Parazoarcus communis: one gene and its partner. Each later gene encodes a partner of the first gene's protein in a complex. Links are inferred from orthologs where the notes say so. Each region holds a gene or a part of one and is shown on either strand. Other genes may lie near its edges.

What was found.
Region 2: the proteins of groL (region 1) and metK are in contact, whole or in part, in a cryo-EM structure (PDB 8P4O), measured with the Escherichia coli proteins. The link is inferred for Parazoarcus communis from one-to-one orthologs.

Annotation. Positions count from the first base shown.
Region 1 is NZ_CP022188.1:2,411,065-2,425,509, reverse strand. What follows is about bases 7,240-10,158. They hold groL (chaperonin GroEL), read right to left. Parts: upstream 9,566-10,158; coding sequence 7,913-9,565; downstream 7,240-7,912. Other genes in these bases: CEW87_RS11020 (autotransporter assembly complex protein TamA), read right to left, coding at 10,092-10,158; groES (co-chaperone GroES), read right to left, coding at 9,619-9,909; CEW87_RS11035 (response regulator transcription factor), read right to left, coding at 7,240-7,599. Outside these bases: CEW87_RS11070 (cryptochrome/photolyase family protein), read left to right, coding at 1-655; CEW87_RS11060 (response regulator transcription factor), read left to right, coding at 1,094-1,747; CEW87_RS11055 (sensor histidine kinase), read left to right, coding at 1,751-3,163; CEW87_RS11050 (cation acetate symporter), read right to left, coding at 3,257-4,975; CEW87_RS11045 (DUF485 domain-containing protein), read right to left, coding at 4,972-5,280; CEW87_RS11040 (sensor histidine kinase), read right to left, coding at 5,454-6,938; more of CEW87_RS11035, read right to left, coding at 6,913-7,239; more of CEW87_RS11020, read right to left, coding at 10,159-11,792; CEW87_RS11015 (class 1 fructose-bisphosphatase), read right to left, coding at 11,839-12,840; CEW87_RS11010 (D-amino acid dehydrogenase), read left to right, coding at 13,013-14,275; CEW87_RS11005 (hemerythrin domain-containing protein), read right to left, coding at 14,303-14,445.
Region 2 is NZ_CP022188.1:2,517,252-2,531,706, reverse strand. What follows is about bases 7,380-10,308. They hold metK (methionine adenosyltransferase), read left to right. Parts: upstream 7,380-8,225; coding sequence 8,226-9,392; downstream 9,393-10,308. Other genes in these bases: CEW87_RS11520 (calcium/sodium antiporter), read left to right, coding at 9,513-10,308; CEW87_RS11530 (lysophospholipid acyltransferase family protein), read right to left, coding at 7,380-8,005. Also shown: Holliday junction branch migration DNA helicase RuvB, read left to right, coding at 1-969; CEW87_RS11570 (hypothetical protein), read left to right, coding at 1,178-1,531; CEW87_RS11565 (class I SAM-dependent rRNA methyltransferase), read right to left, coding at 1,571-2,761; CEW87_RS11560 (helix-turn-helix domain-containing protein), read right to left, coding at 2,840-3,247; CEW87_RS11555 (tyrosine recombinase XerC), read right to left, coding at 3,472-4,383; CEW87_RS11550 (DUF484 family protein), read right to left, coding at 4,388-5,041; dapF (diaminopimelate epimerase), read right to left, coding at 5,091-5,924; CEW87_RS11540 (hypothetical protein), read left to right, coding at 6,016-6,270; CEW87_RS11535 (lysophospholipid acyltransferase family protein), read right to left, coding at 6,264-7,139; more of CEW87_RS11530, read right to left, coding at 7,139-7,379; more of CEW87_RS11520, read left to right, coding at 10,309-10,595; ahcY (adenosylhomocysteinase), read left to right, coding at 10,828-12,237; CEW87_RS11510 (GNAT family N-acetyltransferase), read left to right, coding at 12,316-12,972; CEW87_RS11505 (carbon-nitrogen hydrolase family protein), read left to right, coding at 12,969-13,844; CEW87_RS11500 (TlyA family RNA methyltransferase), read left to right, coding at 13,863-14,455. UniProt on the Escherichia coli protein: Catalyzes the formation of S-adenosylmethionine (AdoMet) from methionine and ATP.

The DNA of each region.
Region 1 (14,445 bases):
AGGCAAGGTGCCACTGCCTGCCGCAGAAGGCTTCATTCGCCAGATCCTCGGCTGGCGCGAATACGTGCGCGGCGTGTATTGGGCGAACATGCCTGACTACGTCAGCCATAACTTTTTCGGACACGACCGCCCGCTTCCATCGTGGTTCTGGACCGGCGAGACGCGAATGCGCTGCCTCGCCCACAGCATCAGCCAGTCGCTGGAACATGCCTATGCCCACCACATCCAGCGCCTGATGGTAATCGGCAACTTCGCCCTCCTCGCCGGCCTCGACCCGGTGGCCGTGCACCGCTGGTACCTCGGCATCTACATCGACGCCTTCGAATGGGTGGAACTACCAAACACGCTTGGCATGAGCCAGTACGCAGACGGCGGTGGCCTTGCGACGAAACCTTATGTATCGAGTGCAGCCTACATTGACCGCATGAGCGATTACTGCAAAGGCTGCGCGTACGACCGCAGCGCACGAACCGGAGAGAAGGCCTGTCCGTTCAACGCGCTGTATTGGGACTTCTTTGAGCGGAATCGTGTAGTACTTGAGACAAATCATCGGCTGGGGATGGTCTATCGGCAACTGGGGAAATTCGATGAGGCAGCACGCGACGCTATCCACCAACGTGCAGCCTCCGTGAGAACCGGGCTTGAGAAGCTGTGAATGCCGGAGTGCAGGATTCCAGAGCGAGACGCTGCCGTTCAAGAAGCTGCCACGCAGTCTTGTCGTCCAGCATGAATCCGCACTCTCTCTCTCGTCCGGGTGATAGAAAGAATTGGAGAACGGCAGCAAATTCGCCAGCATGACTCCCACGCGGACTTCCTGATCGTGAACGCAAAAACGCCGACCCAATGGATCGGCGTTTTTGCTTGTTCTGGTGGCCAGTCGCGGAATCGAACCACGGACACGCGGATTTTCAATCCGCTGCTCTACCAACTGAGCTAACTGGCCAACGAGGAGCGCATTATAGCGGAAGATTTTCTGTCGTCAATGCATAATCGCATTCAAATTCACTTGTTTCTTCTCCAGACGCATGCGCACCGTGTCAGCACAGCGTGCTGGTGCCGCGTTAGAGCGTGACCGACTCACCTTGAGACAACCATGCGCGTACTACTGGTCGAAGACGACCCCGAGCTGTCAGACGGCATCGCAAGTTTTCTGCGCGGCCAGGGCGATACCGTCATGCAGGAGAGCGACGGGATGCGCGCGGATCAGCTGCTGCAGGCGGAATCCATTGATTTCGCGCTGGTCGATGTCGGCCTTCCCGGGCTTGGTGGCTATGAACTGGTGCGACGCATTCGCAGCCGTCAGCAGGCGGTTCCGGTGATGCTGATCACCGCACGCGATGCCCTCGACGACCGCATCTACGGCCTCGACCTTGGCGCCGACGACTATCTGGCCAAGCCATTCCAGCTTGCCGAGCTCACAGCGCGGATGCGGGCGGTACTGCGGCGAGGCAAGTATGCGACAACGCAGTCGATTTCCTTCGGCCCCCTGACGCTCGACCTTGACGGCAGACTGGCTGCGCTGAACGGCGAACCGCTGAACCTCACCGCGCGTGAATGGACGCTGCTCGAAGCCCTTGCGGCAGCCGACGGCCGTACCGTACCCAAAGACCACTTGCAGGCAGACGCCAGCGGCAATGCAGTCGAAGTGTACATCTCGCGCCTGCGCCCCCGCCTCGAGCCTGCGGGCCTGCTGATCCGCACGGTGCGCGGCTTCGGCTACAGGCTGGAACTCGGCCCCGGCCACTAGGCCATGCAGACAAGCCTTTATCGGCGCCTGCTGCAGAACTTTGCCGGCCCTACCTTCCTGCTGCTGATTACGGCCGGAGGCATCAGCTACGGTATCGCGAAGAGCGTGATCGGTACCGCATACGACCAGAACCTGATCAACCTCGCACATGGGGCGGCAAACCATGTCCTGCTGCGGGATGGGCAGATCACGCTCGACCTCACGGGCGGCGCCGAGCAGGTCCTGCGGACGGACACCATCGACGACATCTACTTTCGCGTCAGAACCGGAAACGGAAGCATCCTGGGTGGTGATACGGACCTGCCCTCACTCGGCAGTGAGCGCTCACGCAACGGCACGGGTGCCACGGAGCTGCAGCCGAACGTCGAGAGCCTGCCCGCGCACCACCTCGCCGCACCGCAGTTCTTCGACAGCCACTATCGCGACACGCCGATTCGTGCCGTGCGCCTGCAGCAGACCCTCGGTCACCACACCATCTACATTACCGTTGGCGAGACGCTGAACAAGCGCCAGCAGGCACTAGAGCGCCTGCTGCTTGGATTCGGATCGGCTGCGGTCATGCTGCTGGCTGCGGCCACGCTGGCCGTACGCCTGGGCATTCCGTCCAGCCTGGCCCCATTGAAGCGGCTCGAAGATGAACTGCGTGGGCGCACCGGCACCGATCTTTCGCCGCTGTCGCCCGAGAGCGTGCCGCTGGAGATTCGCGAGGTCGTCCGCGCACTCAACGCCCTGTTCGACCGTCTGCGCGCGGCCAATACCGGACAGCGACAGTTTCTGCAGGATGCGGCACATCAACTGCGTACCCCGCTCGCCGGGCTGCAGATGCAGATTGAGCTGCTTGAGTCGCACCCTGCCGACGATGCCGCACTGGCGCGACTGAAGCGCTCCATTCAGCGGGTGACGCGTCTTGCCAACCAGTTGCTCGCGCTGGCGCGCGCGGAGGCCGGTGCGCAACTGATGGTCAATGCATCGACGGTCGATTTCGCTCATCTGATCGACGACATGGTCGAGGAGTGGCTGGAGAAGGCTGATGCGCGCTCGATCGACCTCGGCATCGCGCGCGAACCGGTCTCCATCGTCGGCGACCCTACGCTGCTGCGCGAACTGATCGCCAACCTGATGGACAACGCCTTGCGTTACACACCCGACGGTGGCGAGGTCTCGCTGCGCTGTGCGGCGGCGGACGGGATGCTTGAACTTGAGGTCAGCGACACGGGCCCGGGGATTCCGGAAGACCGGTGCGAAGCCGTCTTCGAGCGCTTCTATCGCCTGCCCGAAACGAGCCTGTCGGGAAGCGGCCTCGGACTGCCTATCGCACGCGAGATTGCGCGCTGTCATCATGGGAGCATCAGGATCTCCGCCTCGCCACGCGGCAAGGGCACGCGGGTGCAAGTGCGCTTGCCGCTGACGCAGTAAAAAAGGCTGCAGCGGGCATCACCCACTGCAGCCTGGTGTCTTGCAGCACGCTCACCGCAGACTCCTGCGAATGAGCGCACACGTTGAAGCACATCAGTGACCAGAAGCCCCCGACGCGCCGATGCCGGTCTCCGAGCGCACCTTCTGCGCCAGATAGCCCGCACGGTCGACCTTCGCACGCTCGCTGTTGTCCAGCACCGAGAACAGCCAGATTCCGATGAAGCCTGCCGCCATCGAAAACAGGGCCGGCGAGGTGTAGGGGAAGAGCGCCGAACCCTTGGGGTTGCCCAGCGTCGCTTCCCACACCGAAGGCGACACCACCGTAAGCGCAACCGCAGTGGTCAGACCGAGGAAGCCGCCGATGGCCGCGCCACGCGTCGTGCAATCCTTCCACAACACGGACATGAACAGCACCGGGAAGTTGGCCGATGCCGCAATCGCGAAGGCCAGTGACACCATGAAGGCGATGTTCTGCTTCTCGAAGGCAATCCCCAGCACCACCGCGACCACACCAAGCGCAAGCGTGGTAATGCGCGACACACGCAGCTCGGAAGCAGAGTCGGCATTGCCTTTCTTGAACACCGTGGCGTACAAGTCGTGCGAGACAGCCGATGCACCGGACAGCGTCAGACCGGCAACCACGGCCAGAATCGTGGCAAAAGCGACTGCGGAGATAAAACCGAGGAACACGTTGCCGCCCACCGCGTTAGCCAGGTGGATGGCCGCCATGTTGTTGCCGCCGATCAGACCGCCCTTCGCGTCAAGGAAGCCCGGATTGGTCGACACCAGCACGATCGCGCCAAAGCCGATGATGAAGGTCAGCACGTAGAAATAGCCGATCCAGGTGGTGGCCCAGAACACCGACTTGCGCGCTTCCTTTGCATCGGGGACGGTGAAGAAGCGCATCAGGATGTGCGGCAGGCCAGCGGTGCCGAACATCAGCGCCATGCCGAAGGAGATCGCCGAAATCGGGTCCTTGATGAAGGACCCTGGCCCCATGATCGCCTGCCCGAGAATCCCCGCCTCCTCGATCGTCTTGCCTGCAGCCACGGCAGTCGTTGCCTTGACCTGTACCGATGCGGCAAACAGCGCTTCCGGCGAGAAGCCGTACTGCGCCATCACCATGAAGGCCATGAAGGACGCACCGGCCAGCAGCAGGCAAGCCTTGATGATCTGCACCCAGGTGGTCGCCGTCATGCCGCCGAACAACACATAGACCATCATCAGCGCGCCAACGATGACCACCGCCATCCAGTACTCCAGACCAAACAGCAGCTTGATCAACTGGCCCGCGCCGACCATCTGCGCGATCAGGTAGAAGGACACCACCACCAGCGTACCGGATGCGGCAAAAGCCCGGATCGGGGTTTGCTTGAAGCGGTAGGCGGCAACGTCGGCGAAGGTGAACTTGCCCAGGTTGCGCAGCCGCTCCGCCATCAGGAAGGTGATCACCGGCCAGCCCACGAGAAAGCCGATCGAGTAGATCAGACCATCGTAGCCGCTCGCCATCACCGCGGCCGAGATACCGAGGAAGGACGCGGCCGACATGTAGTCACCGGCAATCGCCAGACCGTTCTGAAAGCCGGTGATGCCGCCACCTGCGGTGTAGAAGTCTGCAGCGGACTTGGTCTTGGCCGCTGCCCACTTGGTGATGAACAGGGTAAGCACCACAAAACCACCGAACATGCTGATTGCAGTCCAGTTGGTGGCCTGCTTCTCGGCCTGTCCGAGGTCGCCACCGGCCGCCAGCACGGCTGCGGACAAAAGGGCAAGCGCAACGCCGCCCAGAATATTCAGATGGCGGGCGTTCATTTGCCTGCCTCCCTGACGACTTCTTCAGTCAGCTTGTCGAACTCGGAGTTCGCACGGCGCACGTAGATGCCGGTAATGATGATCGTAAAGACGATCACACCAAAACCGACGGGGATACCTACGCTGGTCACACCTTCGCCAAGCCGGGCCGCAAGCACTTCCTTGTCGAAGGCGATGATCGCGATATAGCCGTAGTAGACGACCATCATGATCGCCGTCAGCAGCCAGCCAAATTTCGAGCGCGTGCTTACCAGGCGCTGATACTTCGGGTTGGCAATGATTTTTGCCACCGAATCGTTTTCCATGTCTCCCCCTCCATGCGGGCATTGATCGCACCGGGCATGCGCCCGGCCAGCGACAAGGTAGAGAGGGAGACTTACGACGAGCTTACGAAAACTCGTTTTTATTCTTTTATATCAATACCTTAATAGTTACTGAACAACAGCTTAACGCACAACCGGAAAACGCGTCGCTCCGCTCAGCCCAGTGGAAAATAGTCCCCGTGAACCGGCGGCGGCAGCTGCAGCTGGCTGCGCGGAAAGACGACCTGCGCGACGGTCCCCTGCCCCGCCGGATTGGGGCTCAGGCTGACCGTGGCGCGATGCAGCTCGGCAATCTCACGCACGATGGGCAACCCCAGCCCCGAACCGTCCGCGCCGCTGCCCAGCACCCGATAGAAGCGCTCGAATACGCGCTCGCGATCCGCCTCGGGGATACCCTCGCCGGTGTCCTCGACTTCGAAAATCGGCGCGCCGGCGTGACGGGTGCGTGCAGTCACGCTGCCACCGCGCGGGGTGTATTTGATGGCGTTGTCCATCAGGTTCTTGACCATCTCGCGCAACAGCACCGGGTTGCCCTCGACCAGCATGCCCTGCCCGCTGCTCTCCACCCCGAGATCGATGCCCTTGGCAAGCGCACGCGGGAACAGATCCTGCCCCACCTCACGCACCATCGCCTCGACATCGACCGGTTCGACCGCGTAGAGCTTCTCGAAGCTGGCCTCGGCGCGGGCAAGCGAAAGCAACTGATTGATCAGGTGCCCGGCGCGTTCGGTGCTGTCAGCGATCTGCGTCAGCGAATTACGCAGTTGCTCGGGGTCGCTCTCGAGCAGCGCCAGTTCGGTCTGCATGCGCAAACCGGTCAGCGGCGTGCGCATCTGGTGCGCGGCATCGGCAATGAAGCGTTGCTGCGCCTGCAGGTTCTCTTCAAGGCGGGCCATCATGTCGTTGAAGGCGATGATCAGCGGCCGCACCTCCTCCGGAACGCTGGCCGGCACGATCGGCGACAGGTCGGTCGGGCGTCGTCGCCGGATCAGGCTTTGCAGGCGGTTGAGCGGCGCAATGCCGCGCGTCAGCCCCACCCACACCAGTACCACGGCCAGCGGGATGATTGCGAACTGCGGCAGCAGCACCCCGGTCACCACCCGCGAGGCGAGGTCAGAGCGCTTGTTGCGGGTTTCGGCAACCTGCACCAGCACCAGCGGACTGGCAGGCTCCGGCCACGCGCGCAGAAACTGATAGGCGACCCTCACCTCCTCGCCATGGATGACCTCGTCGCGGTAACGCACCTCCTCACCCAGCACCGACGCGGGCGGCGCCACCCAGGGGATCTCGCGGTCACCGGTGATGGTCTCGCCGCCCTGATCTGCGACCTGATAGTAGACGGTGTCGTCCTGATCGGCCCTGAACAGCGCACGCGGCGGTGCCGGAAAATGCACCACCACCTTGCCATCCTCCACCTTGACCAGTCGCGCGAGTGCGCGCGCACTGTCGGCCAGCGCCCGGTCGTAGGGCTGGTTGGCGATGTTGTCGGCAACGTTGTGGGTGACGATGATCGAAATCGGCCACAGGAACAGCAAGGGCGCGAGCAGCCAGTCGAGGATTTCGCCGAACAGCGAGTTGGGCTGCCCGGGAGCGCGCTGCCCGGTCGGCTTGCGGTCAGGCCTTCGTAGCCGGGACAGCATCCGGATTTTCCAGGCAATAGCCCAGACCGCGAACGGTCACGATACGGACGCCACTATCCTCGAGCTTCTTCCGCAGTCGATGCACATAGACCTCGATCGCATTGCTCGACACTTCCTCACCCCAGCCACACAAGTGGTCCACCAGCTGGTCCTTGCTCACCAGCCGCCCGACCCGCAGGATGAAGACCTCCAGCAATCCGACTTCGCGCGCGGAGAGTTCGACCATCTGACCATTGATCTTGACCACATGATCGGCCTGATCGTAAGTCAGGTTGCCCACCTCGATACAGCGCGGCTGGCCGGTACCGCGCCGGGTATGAGCACGCACACGGGCCTCGAGCTCGGGCAAGGCGAAGGGCTTTGTCATGTAGTCGTCCGCGCCCGCATCAAGGCCGCGCACACGGTCCTCGACACCGTCCTGCGCGGTGAGGATCAGGACCGGTATTGCAGACTTGCGGCTCCGCAATCGCTTGAGCACCTCAATACCTGGCAACTTCGGGAGTCCGAGGTCGAGAATCAGCAGATCGTAGGGCTGCGAGGCCAGCGCTGCATCCGCGTCTGCACCATTGGCAACATGGTCGATTGCATACCCGCCACGTTTGAGCGCCCTGCCGATTCCGTCGGCGATGACTGGGTCATCTTCCGCGAGAAGAATGCGCATAGGATTCCGGATGTAAGTTGAATGTAAGCGGAACCCATTAAATTCAGTCCCGCTGTTCTCCTTTTACTCGGTCTTCGGGAACGCACGCGTTCAGCAGCGCACGCGTTCCGGGGAGCGTCGCGCGCATGGCGCCGATGCTCCCTGCCGTCTTTTCCTTTCTCCGCGATTATCCCACGCCTGAGTCATTGCGCGTAGCGCTTTGCCCCACGCGCGGTTGCGCCCGCCCGAATCCTCTGAGCCGCAGATCACGACAGGCGAAAAAAAGCCCCGCCGAAGCGGGGCCTTTGAGCTTGACCGTGAGGTCAGCGGGCAATTACATGCCCATACCGCCCATACCGCCCATACCACCCATGCCGCCCATGTCGGGCATGCCGCCACCAGCCTTGTCGTCAGCCAGTTCAGCAACCATGCAGTCGGTGGTGAGCATCAGGCCAGCAACCGAAGCTGCGTTCTGCAGCGCGGTGCGGGTCACCTTGGTGGGATCCAGCACGCCCATTTCGACCATGTCGCCGTACTCGCCGGTTGCAGCGTTGTAGCCGAAGTTGCCTTCACCTTCGGTTACGCGGTTCACCACCACCGAGGGCTCGTCGCCAGCGTTGGAAACGATTTCGCGCAGCGGCTGTTCCATGGCGCGCAGCACGATCTTGATGCCGGCGTCCTGGTCATGGTTGTCACCCTTGAGGCCGGTGAGGTTGGCACGAGCACGCAGCAGGGCAACGCCGCCGCCGGGAACGATACCTTCTTCAACAGCAGCACGGGTGGCGTGCAGTGCGTCTTCGACGCGCGCCTTCTTTTCCTTCATTTCGACTTCGGTCGCAGCGCCAACCTTGATCAGAGCAACGCCGCCGGCCAGCTTGGCCACGCGCTCTTGCAGCTTCTCGCGATCGTAGTCGGAGGTCGCTTCTTCGATCTGAACACGGATCTGCTTGACGCGTGCTTCGATGCGCTCACCGTCGCCGGCACCGTCGATAACGATGGTGTTTTCCTTGCCGACTTCGATACGCTTGGCCTGGCCCAGCTCTTCCAGCGTGCACTTCTCGAGGGTCAGACCCACTTCTTCTGCGATCACCTGGCCGCCGGTCAGGACAGCGATGTCCTCCAGCATGGCCTTGCGGCGGTCACCGAAGCCCGGAGCCTTGACGGCGCAGGTCTTGAGGATGCCACGGATGTTGTTCACCACGAGGGTCGCCAGCGCTTCGCCATCGACATCTTCAGCGATGATCAGCAGCGGACGGCCGGCCTTGGCAACTTGCTCCAGTACCGGCAGCAGGTCACGGATGTTGGAGATCTTCTTGTCGAACAGCAGGACGAACGGGTTGTCGAGGATGGCAACCTGCTTGTCCGGGTTGTTGATGAAGTAGGGCGACAGGTAGCCGCGGTCGAACTGCATGCCTTCGACGACGTCGAGTTCGTTGGCGAGGCTCTTGCCGTCTTCAACGGTGATCACGCCTTCCTTGCCGACCTTGTCCATGGCGCGGGCGATGATCTCACCGATGTCCGCGTCGGAGTTGGCGGAGATCGAACCGACCTGGGCGATTTCCTTGTTGGTCGAGCAGGGCTTCGACAGCTTCTTCAGCTCGTCGATGGTGGCGATGACAGCCTTGTCGATGCCGCGCTTCAGATCCATCGGGTTCATGCCGGCAGCAACGAACTTCATGCCTTCACGAACGATCGACTGAGCCAGCACGGTTGCCGTGGTGGTGCCGTCACCGGCGATGTCGGAGGTCTTGGAAGCAACTTCCTTGACCATCTGCGCGCCCATGTTTTCGAACTTGTCCTTCAGTTCGATTTCCTTGGCGACGGAAACGCCGTCCTTGGTCACGGTCGGGGCGCCGAAGGAGCGCTCGAGCACGACGTTGCGACCCTTGGGGCCGAGGGTGACCTTGACCGCGTTGGCCAGGGTGTTGATACCAGCAACCATGCGCTCGCGCGCGGAATCACCGAATTTGACTTCTTTAGCAGCCATTCTTTAGAACTCCTGAATTATTTCGAATCGAGAATCGTGGGATTGCGGGAGGCTCAGCCTTCAACCACGCCCATGATGTCTTCTTCGCGCATGACGAGCAGTTCGTCGCCTTCGACCTTCACGGACTGGCCGGCGTACTTGCCGAACAGCACCTTGTCGCCCACCTTGACGGCCATCGGACGCACGTTGCCGTCGTCCAGGATCTTGCCGTTGCCGACAGCCAGCACTTCGCCCTGGTCGGGCTTTTCACCGGCGGAATCGGGGATCACGATACCGCTGGCGGTCTTGCGTTCGGCTTCCAGACGCTTGACGATCACGCGATCGTGCAGGGGACGAATCTTCATCGAGTTCACTCCTTAGTACTGTTTAAACTGTGGCGGGACCATCCCGCCGGAAAATTCGCAGTGGTCGCGGCTTGCGCCGGACTGTTAGCACTCACTGCCAACGAGTGCTAATAATAGGGGCGGGGTTTCGCTATTTCAAGAGCGGAGACGGAAGAAAAATTTGCTGCGCCGCAGCGGCGAGCTCAGAACGCGACCGCTACGCCAAAGTGCAGACGCAGCCGGGCGTCGTCGTGGCCCCATGCGAGGTCGATTGCAAGAGGCCCTGCCGGGCTGCGCCAGCGCGCGCCCAGACCGTAGCCGGTGCGCAGTCGGAACTCACTGCGTGAATCCGCGGCATCGCCGGCATCGACGAAGGCCGCAACGCCCCAGTCACGACGAAACCAATGCACGTACTCGCCACTGAGGGTCCCCAGATAACGGCCACCCACGGTCGCATCGCCTTCAGTTACGCCGAGGCTCTGATAGGCATAGCCTCGCACCGATTGCGAGCCGCCGGCGCGGAACAGGAAATCCTGCGGGATACCGTCGCGGGAAGGCGCGAGCGTGGCACCCAGCTCTCCGCGCAGGGTCAGCATGTCGGCCTCGCCGATCGGAAAATAGTGCTGATAGCGGCCATAGAGTCGCACGAAGTCCTGCTCCGCAAGCGCGATACTCGAGCCGCCGCCAATCTGCACCTCGAGGACGTGCCCGCGCCGCGGATCGAGCACGTTATCCACCGCTCGCTGCACCCAGGTCCAGTTTGCCGTCAGCGTTGTCAGGCTGGAGGGATCGGCGCCATCGGGATGCAGGGACTCATGCTGCAACCGCAGGGCAATCTGGGTTTCGATATCACCGCGGATGGTGGTCCGACCGATACCGATCGCCTGGCTTTCGGTCTTCAGTCCTTCGAGATCGCTGTTGTCGATCAGCGCACCGATGCTGTCGCGATGACCGTCCGGCGCCGGCGGAAAGAACAGATCGGCGAAAAGCGACTGGCGCAACTGCTCGAGACGGATGCCCGATGACAGTTCCCATCCGCGCGAAAGAATATTGACGTCGCGATACGCAGCCTCGACCCGATAACCGGTATTGCTCGATACACCTGCACCAAAACTCAGGCGCCGCGACTGGGCCTCTGCCACTTGCACACGCACGGGCACGGCAGCAGCCAGTGCCGGGTCACGCTCGATATCGACCACCACCGACGCAAACTGGGGCGCACCCTGCAAGGCCTCCTGCAAGGCAAGCAAGGCGTCCTGATCGTAGATATCGCCCGCCTCGACCGTGCTGTAGCGCGTAACAAGATCGGCCGGCAGTCGGCTCAAACCACTGACTGCGAGTTCGCCAAGTCTGAAAGTCGGGCCGCTGTCGATCACGACCGACAGCGCCACTTCGGTGCCGGCCTCATTGACTTCGGCACGGGTACTCAGTGTGCGCGCCGCAGCGTAACGGCGGCGACTGACCGCATCGAGCAGTTGCTGTTTGGCACTATCCCATTCGGACTGACGAAAGGGCTTGCCCACCGACAAGGCCCAATTTTCGCGCAGACTGTCGCGCAAGGCTGCCGCCTCGGCTTCGCTCGCACTCGCCAGTTCGCCTTCGAAACCGATATCGACGGCAGTAATGGCAGCCCGTACGCCAGGCTCCACGGTCAGCGTCCATTTGTCCCCGCTACGCCGATCGAGCCTCACTTCGGGGTTGAAATAGCCCTCCGTGGAGAGCAGATCGACAACTTCCCGCCGTGTGCGTCGCACCAGCGCGGTCTGATCGGGCCCGACCTCGGGCACCGTCAGCTCGGCCGACTTAAGCAGGCGCACGTGCTGACGCAGGAGCACGCTGACCGTTTCCGGCGCTTCGAGCGCTACGCTGACACGATCCTGTGCCCTGGCGCTGTTTCCCCACAAGAGGAAACACCCCAGGGCCAGGAGGCTCAAGGCACGGAGAAGCGAATCAAGCTTCAAGATGGTATGAAGTCACGCGTTCGACCTCGCTCTTCGAGCCGAGCACGACGGGTACGCGCTGATGCAGCTTGTCGGGCTGGATATCGAGGATGCGCTCGCGCCCGGTGGTGGCCGCGCCACCGGCCTGCTCGATCAGCATGGCCATCGGGTTGGCTTCGTACATGAGCCGCAGCTTGCCGCCCTGGGCACGACATTTCTCGTCGAGCGGGTACATGAAGATGCCGCCACGGGTCAGCACACGGTGCACGTCAGCCACCATCGACGCCACCCAGCGCATGTTGAAATCGACGCCACGGGGGCCAGCCTTGCCTTCCTGCAGCTCTGAGATGTAGCGCTGAACCGGCGCCTCCCAGTGGCGGGCGTTGGAGGCGTTGATCGCGAACTCGCGGGTTTCCTCGGGTACCGTCATGTAGGGAGTGGTATAGATGAAGCTGCCCATTTCGCGGTCGAGCGTGAAGGCGTGAACGCCCTTGCCCACTGTGAGCACGAGCTGGGTGGAGGGGCCGTAGATCGCATAGCCGGCTGCCACCTGCTCCCGACCGGGCTGCATGAAGCTTTCCTCGGTCGGATCACCCTCGCCCTCGGGGTTGCGCAGCACGGAAAAGATCGTACCCACGGTGACGTTGATGTCGATGTTTGACGAGCCGTCGAGCGGATCGAACATCAGCAGATAGCCGCCCTTGGGAAAGTCGAACGGGATCTGATGCACGGTTTCGACCTCTTCGGACGCCATTGCCGCAAGGTGGCCGCCCCATTCGTTGGCCTGCAGCAGAATCTCGTTGGCAATCACGTCGAGCTTCTTCTGTGCCTCGCCCTGCACGTTGTCGGTACCGGCCTCACCCAGCACACCGGCAAGCGCCCCTTTGGACACATTGACTCCGATCGCCTTGCACGCGCGAGCCACGACCTCGAGCAAGAGCCGCAGATCGGCCGATACGCGTCCGGCGCGCTGCTGCTCGATCAGGAATTGGGTAAGGGTGACGCGACGCATGTGCAAAACTCCCGGAGACGGATGATTGAAGATGTCAGACCCGATTATCCCGTTTCCGGGACGTCTGCGCACCACGAGTTGCACGCTGGCGGTTATCATTTACGGCTTGGCGGTTCGCCGCCCTGCCCCGCACACGCACTGGGCAGCCTCTCTGGAGCACAAAAGCCAAGTTATGCATGTGATGGTTCTCGGCGCCGGCATCACCGGCGTCACCACCGCCTGGTACCTGAAGCAGGCGGGGTTCGAGGTCAGCGTGATAGACCGCCAGCCGCAAGCTGGACAGGAAACGAGCTTTGCCAATGGTGGCCAGATCTCGGTCAGCCATCCCGAGCCCTGGGCCAACCCGGCGGCCCCCTTTCTGGCGCTGCGCTGGCTTGGCAAACACGACGCCCCGCTGCGCTTCAGCCCTCAGGCAAGCCTCGACCAATGGCGCTGGGCGCTGTCCTTTCTGCATGAGTGCCTGCCGTGGCGTGCGAAGCGCAACACCGAGGCGATTGCTGCGCTTGCCATCCACAGTCAGCGCGAACTGCACCGGGTACGCGCAGCCGCCGGCATCGAGAACGACTACGATGCGCGCGAGCAGGGCATCCTTCACCTTTTTTTCAGCGCCTCGGATTTCGCTCATGCACCGGCACGCGCAGAGCAGCTGATGCAACTCGGCATTGAAGCCCGGGCTTGCTCGGCTGCCGAATGCCTTGCAATCGAGCCCGCGCTCGCGACACTCGCACCAACACTGGCGGGCGGTCTGTATGCGCCCGGCGACGAAAACGGCGACGCGATGCGCTTTACCGGTGCGCTGGCGGGGGTGCTTGCGCGCGACGGCGTGCAGTTTCACTATCAGACGACGATCGAACGCCTGACCCACACCGGCGGCCTGATCGACGGTGTCGAGGTGCGTGACCGTGAAGGGCGGGCTGGCACCCTGACCGCGAACGCCTATGTGGTATGCCTCGGCAGCTTCAGCCCCCTCATGGTGCATGCGCTTGGCGAGCGCCTGCCAATCTACCCGGTGAAGGGCTATTCGATTACAGCACCGGTTGCAGATCCCGCGCGGGCGCCGCAGGTCAGCCTGACCGACGAGTCCCGCCGCATCGTCTGCTCCCGTCTCGGAGACCGGCTTCGTATCGCCGGCACTGCCGAGCTCAACGGTTTCGATCTCACGATCGATCCAGAACGCGGCCGTGCCATTCTGGACTGGGCACGGACACGGCTGCCAGGCGCAATCGACCCGGAACAGGCGCAACTGTGGACGGGACTCCGCCCCGCCACCCCGAGTAACCTGCCCATCATCGGCAAGGGCCGCGGCGTCAACCTCTGGTACAACACCGGTCACGGCACACTGGGCTGGACCCTGGCCTGCGGCTCGGCCGAGATTCTCGCGGGCCTGATGCATGGGCGCGCACCGACAGTGCGCTTCCCCGTCCGACACCCCTGACACTGCAGGGGTATCGCGGGGCGTGGCTTAGACCTGTTCGGCGCCGGCCCGGGCAGGCGCCGACGTACAGGCACAACCGCCTGCGTTTGCACTGCCGCTGCAGTCACCCTCAGGCGGGGTAATCACGCCGGTCTCGACGTCGAATCCGATACTGTCCAGATGAAAGGCCA
Region 2 (14,455 bases), 110 kb from region 1 along the record:
GCCCTGCGCCCCAAGCGACTGGCCGAGTACGTCGGACAGGCGAAGATCCGCGAGCAGCTGGAGATCTTCATCGAAGCTGCGCGCAACCGCAAGGAGGCGCTCGACCACGTCCTGCTGTTCGGCCCGCCGGGTCTGGGCAAGACCACGCTGGCCCATATCGTCGCTGCCGAGATGGGCGTCAATATGCGGCAGACCTCCGGGCCCGTGCTGGAGCGCGCGGGTGACCTCGCCGCCCTGCTCACAAACCTCGAGCCGCACGACGTCCTCTTCATCGATGAAATTCACCGCCTGTCACCAGTGGTCGAGGAAATCCTCTATCCCGCGCTGGAAGACTTCCAGATCGACATCATGATCGGCGAAGGCCCGGCCGCACGCTCGGTCAAGCTCGACCTGCCGCCGTTCACGCTGGTGGGCGCAACCACCCGCGCGGGCATGCTCACCAACCCCTTGCGCGACCGCTTCGGCATCGTCTCCAGGCTCGAGTTCTACACGCCGGACGAACTTGCCTACATCGTCAGTCGCTCCGCACGGCTGCTCAACGTCAGCATCGACGACGCCGGTGCGCTCGAGATCGCCCGGCGCGCGCGCGGCACCCCCCGCATCGCCAACCGCCTGCTGCGCCGGGTGCGCGACTATGCCGAGGTGAAGTCCGGCGGCGACATCACCAGTGCGGTCGCAGACGCAGCGCTGGTGATGCTCGACGTCGACGTGCTCGGACTCGATCTGATGGACCGCAAGCTGCTGCTGGCAATGCTGGAAAAGTTCGGTGGCGGCCCGGTCGGCCTCGACAACATCGCCGCGGCGATCGGCGAATCCTCCGACACCATCGAAGACGTCATCGAGCCCTACCTGATCCAGCAGGGCTACCTGCAGCGTACCCCGCGCGGTCGCATGGCAACGCATTCGATCTGGCAGCATTTCGGCCTCAACGCCCCGCGCCTGCCGGGCAGCGACCTGTTCGGACAATAAGCGCCGAAATGGCAGCGGGCCTGCTTGTAATCGTATCCGCGATCGGGATCCTGCTCCTTCTGGCTCGCCCATCACGCAAACCGAAGGACCGCAGGAAACATGCTCGCGGGAGCCGTCTGACTGAAAAGGCGGCGAACAGCGCTTCTGCGCATGCGGCGCGGGACACGGACAGTGCCTGCGGCAGTGATGACTGCGACGGTGGCGACTGATGCGGACCTTCCAGGTGCTGATGCTCACGCTCTGTCTGGTTGGCGGCCTGCACCTGCTGCTGCAGGCACCGGAATTCTTTCTGCCCGACAGATGGGACCCGGCCTTCGGTCGCCAGTTCGACGCCACCGCCTCGAGAGTGCTCGGTGGCGGTCTGCTGGCGATGGCGGCGATGGCGCTGATCTTCCTGCGCCACCATTTCTACGCCGAGGTGCGACGCCTGCCCGGCGCCGCCATGCAAAAAATCTACTTCGGCCTCGTGCTCATGGCACTCGGCCTGATCACGCTGGCTTTCAACCTCGCCGACCTGGTGCCGAACCCGGATCGCGCCCCGTCGGCCAGCATCCAGCGCTGAGCGGAAGCACGCCTTCGCGGCCCCCGCCCGTGTGGGCAATCAGCCGATCTGAATCGCAAGTCCCTTGAGGTACTCGCCTTCGGGCACGGCCAGGCCGACCGGATGGTCGGGTGCAGCGGCCAGTCGATGCAGGATGCGAGCGTCGACGCCGGCATCACTTGCCGCACTGGCGACGATCTTCTGGAACATCTCCAGCCCGATGCCACCGGAGCAGGAATAGGTCATCAGGATGCCACCCGGCGCCAGCAGGCGGAAGCCGAACAGGTTGATGTCCTTGTATGCGCGCGAGGCACGTTCGGCGTGAGCCGCGGACGGCGCAAACTTGGGCGGATCGAGGATGATCAGGTCAAAACTGCGCTCTTCGGCACGCAAACCGCGCAGTGCCTCGAACACATCATCCTCGCTCCATTCGGCACGCGCGGCATCGAGTTGCGGGTTGAGCGCCAAATTGCGTGCGGCGGTGGCAAGTGCGGGGCCGGACGAATCGATCGACAGCACGCTGCTCGCCCCACCCGCCAGCGCCTGCAGGGAGAAGCCGCCGGTGTAGCAAAAGCAGTTCAGTACCCGCCGCCCATGGGCAAGATCGCCGGTGAGCTTGCGGTTGTCGCGCTGATCAAGATAAAAGCCGGTCTTGTGGCCACCGACCACATCGACCTCCATCCGCACGCCATTTTCGACGATCTGCAGCCCCTCGGCAGGCAGTTCGCCGAAGGCAATTCCGGCGCGCGGCTCCAGGCCTTCCAGCCTGCGCACGTCGGAATCCGAGCGTTCATAGACGGCGGCGCAGCCCGTCGCCTGCACCAGACCGGCCACGATGGCATCGCGCCACTTGTCGGAGCCGGCACTGGTGAGCTGCAGCACAACGACGGAACCGTAGCGATCCGCGATCACGCCCGGCAATCCATCGGATTCGCCGTGGATCAGCCGCTGACCGTCCTGCCCGCGCAACATGGGATGCGTCTCGCGCCGGGCGACGGATTCAGCGACCTTGCGCTTGAAAAAGGCGTGATCGATTGCCGCTTCGGCATCCAGTGACCACACCCGGGCACGGATCTGTGACTCGGGCGACCACGCTGCACGCGCCACCACCTTGCCGTCGGCAGCGACCACATCGACCGTGTCGCCCGGACGGGCGCGGCCTTCGAGATGATCGACAGAGCCGGCGAAAATCCAGGGATGACGACGAAGGACGGTGCGTTCCCTGCCGGGACGTAGATGAAGGCGAGCCATGGATGATGATCCAGCAAAAGGGCGCCAAGTTTAGCCCTTACCAGCCTCCTTGCGCCACCGCCCTGCCAGCACCCACCGTCAGTCGCCGAGCAGGCGCCGGGCGCGATCCGCGGTATCGATCAGATCCGGAAGCTCGCGTGAGCTCATCAGATGACCAAAGTGGTGCAAAGCGCCCGAGGACACATAGAGGTGGCCGTTCTTGCGCCGGGACACCCAGCCGAGCTCGACAAGCCGTGCCACCTTGCGGCGAACGGTCTCACGCGGGAGGCCGGTGGCCGCCGCAATCGAATAGGCATTACAGGGCTTGAGCGTGCACTCAGGCAAGCCTTCGCCGTCGACGGCGCCTGAACTTGGCGTGCCGATATTGTGCAATGCAATTTCGCCGAGCAGGATGGGCAGCATGATGTCGCGATCGAACTCTTCGAACCAGCGCTTCATGTTCCGGACTTCATGCTTTGCAAGCAGCAGGGCAACATCCCGGAGCATGCGCTGCTTTTTTATTTTCTCTGCGGGCGGAGCTTCGATTCCAGCATCCATGGAAGCCTCATCGGGGGCGAAAGGTTCAGATGTCATAAGCATCCTTGCTTGCGGCTCAGTGCCTTGTACGCACATCGCCGCTTATTATTTATTGTTGATTGATGCACGACAGCATAGCCGATCGCGAATGAGTATCAGCATTTATCGATACCCAAAATGGGGAACGCTACAGCCTATTCCTTCGCCTTCCGTGCCCGCGGATGAGCGGCATCATAGATCCTGGCGAGGTGCTGAAAATCAAGGTGCGTGTAGACCTGGGTGGTCCGGATGCTGGCGTGGCCGAGCAGTTCCTGAACCGCACGCAGGTCCCCGCTCGACTGCAGCACGTGGCTGGCGAAACTGTGACGCAGCATGTGCGGATGGACATGCACGCCCAGGCCCACCGTACCGGCTCTCAGGGTGAGCCTGCTGCGAATCGCCCCCGGGCTCATTCGTCCGCCCGTACGCGTCACGAACAGGGTCGGACTGCCGACCGGCACCTGCCCGCGCACCTCAAGCCACTGCCTGACCGCCTCGACCGCCTGGCTGCCGACCGGCACGCTGCGCGTCTTGCCGCGCTTGCCGCGCACCGTCACCATGCCGCCCTCAAGATCGCTCGCATCATCGAGTCCAAGCCCGGCGAGTTCGGACAGGCGCAGACCTGACGAGTAGAACAGTTCGAACATTGCCAGATCGCGAATCTCGAGCAGGCTGTCGGCCGGGGCGTCGAGCAAGGCCTTTGCCTGATCGGGAGACAGCACGCGCGGCAGTGTCGCCGGCGATTTTGGTGCACGAATACCGTCCACCGGATTGTGCTTGAGCCCATGGTGGCGGATCAGCCACCGATACAGGCCGCGCCAGGCCGACAGGCAGCGCGCAATCGAGCGCCCGCCCAGGCCTTCTGCATGCATGCGCCCCACGAAGCGGCGAATCTCGGCCGCGCTCAGGGCACCGGGGTCGCGCCCCTGTGCAAGGCTGTGCAAGCGCAGCAGATCCCGACGGTAGTTCTCCAGCGTCAGCGCGGCGGCACGGCGCTGGGTCGCAAGCCACCCCAGATAGCCTTCGACCCAGACCGGTGCCAGCGCTGCGGCAAGTGGCTCAGGCATGCGCTCAGCCGATCTCCCCGAGCAGCGCGGCGGCGGCAAGCTCACCGATCCGGCCGAGATACAGGGTGCCCATCTCGGGGTAGAAACGCTCGGGCTCTTCACTGCCCAGGGCCAGAAGACCGACCACCTGAGTCTGCCGACGCAGCGGCATGAGGGCTACGGAACGCACATGCGGTGCCGACTCGCCAAACCAGCTCAGCACTTCGATGTTGCTCGGCGCACCGCAATACGGGTGACGGAGGTCGCCCGCAAACAGGCGCACGCCTTCGCCAACGGGCGCGAAGTCCTCGTCGCTGCGAGCCAGCACGCTGTTCCAGATTCGCAGCGCGACATGAGGAATGGCGAAGTCCTGCTGCATACTGGAAAAAAGTTCGTGGCGGACGCCTTCGTAACCGTGCGCCTCGAGCAGCAACAGGGTCAGCCGATGCACTTTTTCGCTGATCTCGTCGTTCTCCTCGCCAAAGCGAATCAGTTCGGCAAGCTTGACCTCCAGCAGGCGGATCTTGTCGCGCAGGGCGTGAAGCTGCCGTTCCGCAAGCGAGATCGCCTGGCCTTCGTGCTGCGGGTGCGGCACGGTCAGTTCGGTGAACAGCTCGCCATGGTCGGACAGAAAATCAGGGTTGTCGCGCAGATAGCGTGCGACTTCATCGGCATTCATCGGCAATAGCTCCTGTCGGGCATCAAGCCCTGTTGCATGTCTCCAGACATCAGACGAGATTCATCTCGCCCTCAAAAACCGTTACTGCCGGGCCAGTCATCAGCACCGGCGTGCCTGGACCTTCCCAGGCAATCTCAAGCTCACCGCCACGGGTTTCCACCCGCACCGGCGAAACAACCAGTTCGCGCAGTATCGACGCCGCCACTGCGGCACATGCCCCGGTGCCGCAGGCCAGGGTTTCCCCGGATCCGCGCTCAAACACGCGCAAGCGAATGCGGTGCGCATCCACCACCTGCACGAAGCCTGCATTCACCCGCGCGGGAAAACGCGGGTGGTGCTCGATCAGCGGCCCCTGGGTTTCGACCGGGGCCGCATCGACGTTGGCCACGACCTGAACGGCGTGCGGGTTTCCCATCGATACGGCCGTGATCGCAAGCATGTCGCCGCCCACCTCGAGTGGCTGCACGATCGCGTCGGAGTCGGAGACGAAGGGGACCTCGGCAGAAGTGAGGACGGGCACACCCATATCGACCGTGACCAGCCCATCCTCGCGCAAACGCGGCGAAATGATGCCGGAGCGGGTCTCGACGCTGATGTCGGCCTTGTCGGTCAGTTTTTTGTCGTATACGAAGCGCACGAAGCAGCGTGCGCCGTTGCCGCATTGTTCGACTTCGCCGCCGTCGGCATTGAAAATGCGGTAGCGGAAATCGACAGCCGGCCGGCTCGGCGGCTCGACCACCAGGAGCTGGTCGCAACCGACGCCGAAATGGCGATCGGCGATCGCCCGGACGCGCTCGGGAGTGAGTTCAACCGGTTCACGGGTTGCGTCGATCACGACAAAGTCGTTGCCGAGGCCATGCATCTTGGTAAAGCGCAGTTTCATGGGAGTTCTGATCAATGCGGAAAGCGTGCCCGGATTCTCCTCCTGCACCCGGGTATCGTCCAGCACGCGTCATCGTGAGAGAATTCGGGACATGACCAATACGCCAGCGCCACGCCGCTCAGCTCTCCCGATTTCCGCATGGTTGCTCGGCCTGCCCGGCCTTGCCTGTCTGCTTGGCGGCCTGGTGCTGCTGGCGGGAGACTTCAGCGATGTGCATCCGGTGCTTGCCGAAAGCGGCACCGCAATTGCGCTCATCGTCTCTGCGATTGCCCTACTCGGCAGCGCCGCCTTTCCCGTGGTCCTGCGCCATCTCGCGGACGCCGACGCGCCTGCAGCAGATCAGTAGAGCTTGGCCTCGCCCACGGGGCGCGTCTTGAACCGCCTGTGCACCCAGTAGTACTGCTCCGGCATCGTGCGCACGACCGACTCGATCCACTCGTTCATGCGCAGCGTGTCGGCCTCGACATCCGCGCTCGGAAAGTCGGACCATGCCTCGCCGATCTCGACGACGTAGCCGGCGCCGCCGGGCAACATCTTCGTGACACAGGGCAGCACCGCTGCGCCGGCCACGCGGGCAAGCCGCGGCAGTCCGGTGATGGTAGCCGCCGGCACACCGAAAAAGGGGACAAAGATCGCATCGCGCCGACCGTAATCCATGTCCGGCAGGTAGTAGAACGGGCGCCCGGCCTTCATCGCCTTCACCGAGCTGCGCACGCCATCCTGCCGCGCGAGCAGCAGCTGATCGCCAAACCGGCTGCGGCCATGATAAAGCCAGCGATCGAGCACCGGATTCTTCTTCTGGCGCGCATAGACACTGACGATATCGAAGTCCATCGTCACCCGCGTCCCGCCCATGTCGAGTCCGACAAAATGGGGGGCAAGCAGGATGACCGGCGTCCCCGCCGCCTGCAGTGCCCGCACACGGTCGCCGCCCTCGATTCTGACGATGCGCTCGAGACGCTCGCGGCTGCCCCACCACAACAGGCCGCGCTCGAGCAGGCTGCGCCCCACTGTACGAAAATGACGACGCGAGAGCTGACGCCGCTGCCGCGCATCAAGTTCGGGAAAGCACAGCTTCAGATTGGTATCCACCACATGCCGGCGCGGCAAGGCAAACACATGAAGCAGCAGCCCCAGCGCCTCGCCCAGTCGCGCCAGCACCGCAAGCGGCAGCCAGTGCAGCAGCCAGAATACCGCCACGCCGAGACGGCTCATCACGCCTCGGAACCTGCTGCCGCTTCACGCCCTGTACGCGGCTTCTTGTAGCGGTTGTAGCCCCACATGTACTGGCCGGGGCACTTCAGGATGACGCGTTCGATCTCCCGGTTCATCGTTGCCACACGTGCGGGCAGATCCCCTTCGAGTGGCTCGACAGGCGCAGACAGCCTGAACACATAGCCCTCGCCGTGCGGCAAACGCTCGGCCCAGCAATAGATCACATGCACGCCCTTGACCTCTGCCAGGCGCGCCGCCAGCGTCATCGTCCACGCGGGTCGGCCAAAGAAATCCGCCCACGCACCTTCGCCGGCACCCGGCACCTGGTCTGGCAGCATGCCGATCGCTTCGTGACTGCGCAGGGTTTTCACCAGCCGGCGCACCCCCGACAGATCTGCCGGCGCTGTCTTCATCTGACCGCGTACGCGTCCGGCCTGCATCAGGGGCTCGAGCGCAGCATTGCGTGGCGGGCGGTAAAGCACGGTAATTGGCGTCAGCGAGGCGATGTACTGCGCGGTGACTTCGAAACAGCCCAGATGCGGCGTCATGAACACGATGCCCGCACCCTCGCGGTGGGCCGCATCAACGAGCTCCCAGCCTTCCACCCGCTTCACCTTGGCCACCACTTCCTCGGCCGGACGCAGCCACAGCCACGGCAGCTCGAAGGCCTGCCGGCCCGCCTCGGCGATCGCGGAATGCAGCACCGCGGGATCGACATCACCGACGGCCTGAGCCAGATGGCGTCGCACGCGGCGGCGATAGGACGGTGACGCGGCGTAGGCAATCCAGCCCGCCCAACCACCGAAGAGGTGCAGCAGGGACAGCGGGAAGCGCGCAAGCACGCGAAAAAGGAGATTGACAATCACGATAGTTTTCGCGGTTCCGATCCGGTGACAGATTGACCTGAGACAAACACAGTCTATAATTGTGCCTCAGCCGCCGAGTTAACTCGACAACTTGCAGGGCGGCCGTCACCGCAACAATCGCGTGACCCAAAAATTCTGCTAAAGCGTCGGCTGCTCGATGAAATCCCCGGAGCTGGCCGTAACGCCAGGAAACGGGGATTTTTGTTTTTCAGGAGCAGTCATGGCAGCAGAATTCCTCTTCACCTCGGAATCGGTTTCCGAAGGTCACCCCGACAAGGTTGCGGATCAGATCTCGGACGGCGTGCTCGACGCCATCCTCACCGAAGACCCACACGCCCGCGTCGCCTGCGAGACCCTGGTCTCCACCGGCCTGGTCGTCATTTCGGGCGAAATCACCACCAGCGCCCACCCCAATTATCGCGAAATCGCACAGGATGTGGTGCGTCGCATCGGCTACGACAGCTCCGACATCGGCTTCGACTACAAGTCGTGCGCCATCCTCACCGCCATCAACCGCCAGTCCTCCGACATCGCGCAGGGCGTGAATGAAGGCGAAGGAATCGACCTCGACCAGGGCGCGGGCGACCAGGGCCTGATGTTCGGCTATGCGTGCAACGAAACCGCCAGCCTGATGCCGCTGCCGATCTACTACGCGCACCGCATCATGCAGCGTCAGGCCGAAGTGCGTAAGGATGGCCGCCTGCCGTGGCTGCGCCCCGACGCCAAGAGCCAGCTCACGGTCAAGTATGTCGACGGCAAGCCGGTGGGCATCGACACCGTCGTGGTCTCGACCCAGCACAGCCCCGAGGTGTCGCACGCTCAGATTTCCGAGGCCATCATCGAGGAAGTCATCAAGCCGGTGCTGCCCAAGGAACTGCTGCAGGGCGAAGTGCGCTATCTCATCAACCCGACCGGCCGTTTCGTCATCGGTGGCCCGCACGGCGACTGCGGCCTGACCGGTCGCAAGATCATCGTCGACACCTACGGCGGCGCTGCTCACCACGGCGGCGGCGCGTTTTCGGGCAAGGATCCGTCCAAGGTCGACCGCTCGGCCGCCTATGCAGGTCGTTATGTGGCCAAGAACGTCGTCGCTGCGGGCCTCGCCGACAAGTGCGAAGTTCAGGTTGCCTACGCCATCGGCGTCGCAAAGCCGGTTTCGCTCATGGTCAACACCTTCGGCACCGGCAAGATCAGCGACGCGAAAATCGTTGATCTGATCCGTGCTCACTTCGACCTGCGTCCGAAGGCCATCATCCAGACCCTCGACCTGCTGCGTCCGATCTACGCCAAGACGGCTGCTTACGGTCACTTTGGCCGCGACGAACCCGAGTTCACCTGGGAGCAGACCGACAAGGCTGCCGCACTGCGCGCCGACGCCGGCCTCTGATGCACCACGGCGCCGGCCACAGGCTGGCGCCGGCACAGCGGTCGGCACGGGTTCCGCACGATGCGGGAACCGTGCCGACCGGATGTACTCTGAAACAGTTCAACATTCATCAAGCCCTCAATGCTCGAGCAAGCCCTGCTGTTCCTCCTTGGTCTGGTCACCCTCGTCATCGGCGCCGAACTCCTCGTGCGCGGAGCGTCGCGACTGGCGGTCTCCTTTGGCATCTCGCCGCTCGTCGTCGGTCTGACGGTTGTCGCCTTCGGGACCAGTGCGCCGGAGATGGCGGTTTCGGTTGGCTCGGCACTCAACGGCAACCCTGACATCGCCATCGGCAACGTGGTGGGCAGCAACATTGCGAACGTCCTGCTGATCCTCGGCATCGCAGCGGTCATCGCGCCACTGCTGGTGGCAGAGCAGATCATCCGGCAGGAGATTCCGATCATGATCGGCGCCTCGGTGCTGCTGCTGGTGATGGCGCTCGACGGCTCCATCAACCGCATCGAAGCGGCGACGCTGTTCGGTCTGGTGATCGCCTACACGGTGTTTCTGGTGCGGCAGTCGCGCAAGGGCTCGGCCGCGATGAGCGAGGATTTCGCTGAAGACATTCCGACCTCGCAATGGGACAGCCACTGGGCAGTGCAGACTGCGCTGGTGGTCGCCGGCCTTGTCATGCTGGTACTCGGCGCCGGATGGCTGGTCGACTCTGCGGTCGTCTTTGCACGCGCCTTCGGTGTCAGCGACCTGGTGATCGGCCTCACCGTCGTCGCCATCGGCACCTCGATGCCCGAGATCGCCACCTCCATCGTCGCCGCACTGCGCGGTCAGCGTGACATCGCGGTCGGCAACGTGGTGGGCAGCAACGTTTTCAACATCTGTGCCGTGCTGGGCGTCACCGGACTGGTGGCACCCGCAGGGCTTCCGGTTTCCGAGGCTGCCCGTCACTTCGATCTGTGGGTCATGCTCGCCGTAGCGTTCGCCTGCCTGCCGATCCTGATCACCGGGCGGGAAATTGCGCGCTGGGAAGGCATCTTGTTTCTCGGCTATTACGCGGCCTATACCGCGTGGCTGATCCTCGCCGCACAGCATCACGCCGGACTGGAGGCCTTTTCGGGCGTCATGCTTGGCTATGTGATGCCGCTGACGGTGATCACACTGGTCGTCAGCATCGTCCGTCACAACGGGAAAGCTGCATCAGATCGGTAGCAGGCATTCCGCAAACTGTGCGGGATCGCTATAATTCGAAGTATTCCGAGGAGCGCTGCAAGGCACTGTCCGCATTCATTGCGACAGCCCCAGGCTCGGAACCCGCCCTCCCCGGGCGGGCGTGTGAAACGGCGCTCACCCTGGTCTTTTCTCTCAAACCCTGCCGGGTTCGGGATGATGGGTGAGCTAAACGCCGTCCTCTTTCCCTCCCGGCCATAGCATGGAGCTTCACATGAACGCTGTGGCTGAATTCAACGATTACGTTATTGCCGACCTGACGCTGGCCGACTGGGGCCGCAAGGAAATCCGTATCGCCGAGACCGAAATGCCCGGTCTGATGGCGATCCGCGACGAATACGCTGCCGCCCAGCCCCTGAAGGGCGCACGCATCACCGGTTCGCTGCACATGACCATCCAGACCGCGGTGCTGATCGAGACCCTGACCGCACTCGGCGCCGAAGTGCGCTGGGCCTCGTGCAACATCTTCTCGACCCAGGACCACGCCGCTGCAGCCATCGCTGCACAGAACATTCCGGTGTTCGCGGTCAAGGGCGAGTCGCTGAGCGATTACTGGGATTACACCCACCGCATCTTCGAATGGGCCGACGGCGGCTACTCGAACATGATCCTCGACGATGGCGGCGATGCCACCCTGCTGCTGCACCTGGGTGCGCGGGCCGAGAAGGACATTTCGGTCATCGCCAAGCCGACGTCGGAAGAGGAAACCATCCTCTTCGCATCGATCAAGGCCAAGCTCGCCACCGACCCGACGTGGTACTCCACCCGTCTTGCACAGATCAAGGGCGTCACCGAAGAAACCACCACCGGCGTTCATCGCCTGTATCAGATGCATCAGCGCGGCGAACTCAAGTTCCCGGCGATCAACGTCAATGACTCGGTCACCAAGTCCAAGTTCGACAACCTCTACGGCTGCCGCGAGTCGCTGGTGGATGGCATCAAGCGTGCGACCGACGTGATGATCGCGGGCAAGGTTGCCCTGGTGGCCGGTTACGGTGACGTGGGCAAGGGCTCGGCACAGGCGCTGCGCGCACTGTCGGCTCAGGTGTGGATCACCGAAATCGACCCGATCTGCGCCCTGCAGGCTGCGATGGAAGGCTACCGCGTCGTCACCATGGAGTACGCTGCGGACAAGGCAGACATCTTCGTGACGACCACGGGCAACTTCAACGTCATCACCCATGAACACATGGCTGCGATGAAGGACCAGGCCATCGTGTGCAACATCGGACACTTCGACAACGAAATCGATGTTGCCTCGCTCGAGCAGTACGAATGGGAAGAGATCAAGCCCCAGGTCGATCACGTGATCTTCCCCGACGGCAAGCGCATCATTCTGCTCGCCAAGGGTCGCCTGGTGAACCTCGGCTGCGGCACGGGCCACCCGAGCTATGTGATGTCGTCGAGCTTCGCCAACCAGACCATCGCCCAGATCGAACTTTATACTCGCACGGGTGACTACCCTGTCGGCGTGTACACTCTGCCCAAGCATCTGGACGAAAAGGTCGCACGCCTGCAACTGAAGAAACTCAATGCACAGCTCAGCGTGCTGCGCCCCGACCAGGCCGCCTATATTGGCGTACCGGTTGAAGGCCCGTACAAGGCTGATCATTACCGCTACTGATCGCCCCGGCTGCGGACGGGCCACCGCCTCCTCCAGGGCGCGGTGGCCCTTACGAACAATAAGACTTGGAGACACCGAATGAACTCTGTCAGCGTGCGTCAGACTCGCCCGGAAGACATTCCCGCACTGATCGCCCTTCAGTCCGAGGTCTATCCGGACATCCCTGCATGGAGCAAGCGCAAGCTCGCCGAGCAGCTCGACGTCTTTCCGCAGGGCCAGATCGTGGCCGAGACGGAAGATGGCCTGGTCGGATGTGCGAGCTCACTCATCGTGCTGTGGGACGATTGGGCGGAGTCGCACAGCTGGAAGGAGATCACCGGTGCCGGCACGTTCGACAATCACAACCCGGACGGCAAGACGCTTTATGGCGCAGAGGTCTTTGTCGATCCGAGGCTGCAAGGCAAAGGGGTGGGACACCTGCTCTACGAAGGCCGTCGATCGCTGTGCCGGGCCATGAACCTGAAGCGCATCATTGCCTGCGGACGCCTGCCGGGTTACGACCGCTACGCTGACGAAATGAGCGCAGAGTTCTATGCGCAAAAGGTGGTCTGGGGCGATCTGATCGACCCCGTACTGAGCTTCCAGATCAAGGAAGGCTTCAGCTATTGCGGCGTCATCGAGAACTACATTCCCGAGGATACCGAATCGCGCGGCTATGCCTCGCTGATCGTATGGCTCAACCCGGATTACGATCCGTCAAACCCCACCATCATCCCTGAGGAAATCGCACTATGATCGTTCGAATTGCTGCCGTGCAGTACCTGCTGCGCCCGATCCACGACTGGTCGGGTTTCGAGAATCAGGTGCGTTTCATCATGAAGGCCGCCGGGGACTACAAACCCCAGTTCGTGCTGCTGCCCGAGATCTTCACCACGCAACTGCTGTCCTTCATGGACACCAGCGACGTGCGCGCCGCCGTGCGCAACATGAACGACTACACCAAGCGCTACAAGGACCTGATGCAGGAGCTTGCAGCGCAATGGGACGTGCACCTCATCGGCGGCACCACCCCGCAGGTCAACGAAGAAGGGCGCTTGCTCAACACCGCGTACTATTTCACCCCGAGCGGTGAAATCTACGAGCAGGACAAGATCCACCGCACGCGCTGGGAGCGCGAAAAATGGAACACCGACGCCGGTGACCAGCTGCGCCTGTTCGAGACCCCCTTCGGCAAGATCGCGATCCTGATCTGCTACGACATCGAGTTCCCCGAGCTCGCACGCATGGTGTGCGAAGCTGGCGCCGACATTCTTTTCGTGCCCTCGTGTACCGACGACCGCCAGGGCTTCCTGCGCGTGCGCTACTGCTGCCACGCCCGGGCCATCGAGAACCAGGTGTTTGTCGCCATGACCAGCACCGTGGGCAACCTGCCGGTCGAGGGCCTGGGTCTGCACTATGGTCAGGCCAGCATCATCACGCCGTCGGACTTCGCTTTCGCACGCGACGGCATTGCCGCCGAAGGCACACCGAACATCGAACAGATCGTCGTGGCCGACGTGGACCTCAAGGACCTCGAAAGCGGCCGCACACACGGCACCACCATTCCCCTCTACGACAAGCGCAAGGATGTGTACGAGCACCCGGTCGAAGTGGTGAAGGTTTCCTGAGCATCCGGGAACGCTCGCTTGAAATCATTTCATCGGCGCACGGCGCGCCCGGCAACCGCGCCTGCCACGACCCATGTGCAGGCACCCGCCGAGCGTGGCGGCCTGATGCGTGCTGACAGCCTGCTGGTGACTCAAGGGCTCGCGCCCTCCCGGACTGCGGCGCAGGGACTGATCGAGGCCGGCCGGGTCAGCTGGGAAGGTGGTCCGGTGACGAAATCGGCCCAAACGCTGCCGGGCGAGGTTGTACTGCAAGTCCGGCCGGACGAGAACGACCGCTTCGTCTCGCGCGGCGGGCTCAAGCTTGCAGGCGCGCTGGCAGCCAGCAAGCTGTCCGTCACCGGCCTGACTTGCCTCGACGTGGGGCAATCCACCGGCGGCTTTACCGACTGCCTGCTGCAGGCGGGCGCGAAGCAGGTTGTCGGCGTCGAGGTCGGACACGGCCAGATCCACGCGAAGCTGGCGGCGGACGCGCGCTGCGTCACCCTGGAGGGTATCAATGCGCGTCACCTGCTCGTTGCGGATCTGGGTGCGCACTTCCCTCCGGACGGCTTCGGGCTGATCGTCTGCGATGCCAGCTTCATTTCGCTGACACTGCTGATGCCGCAGTGGCC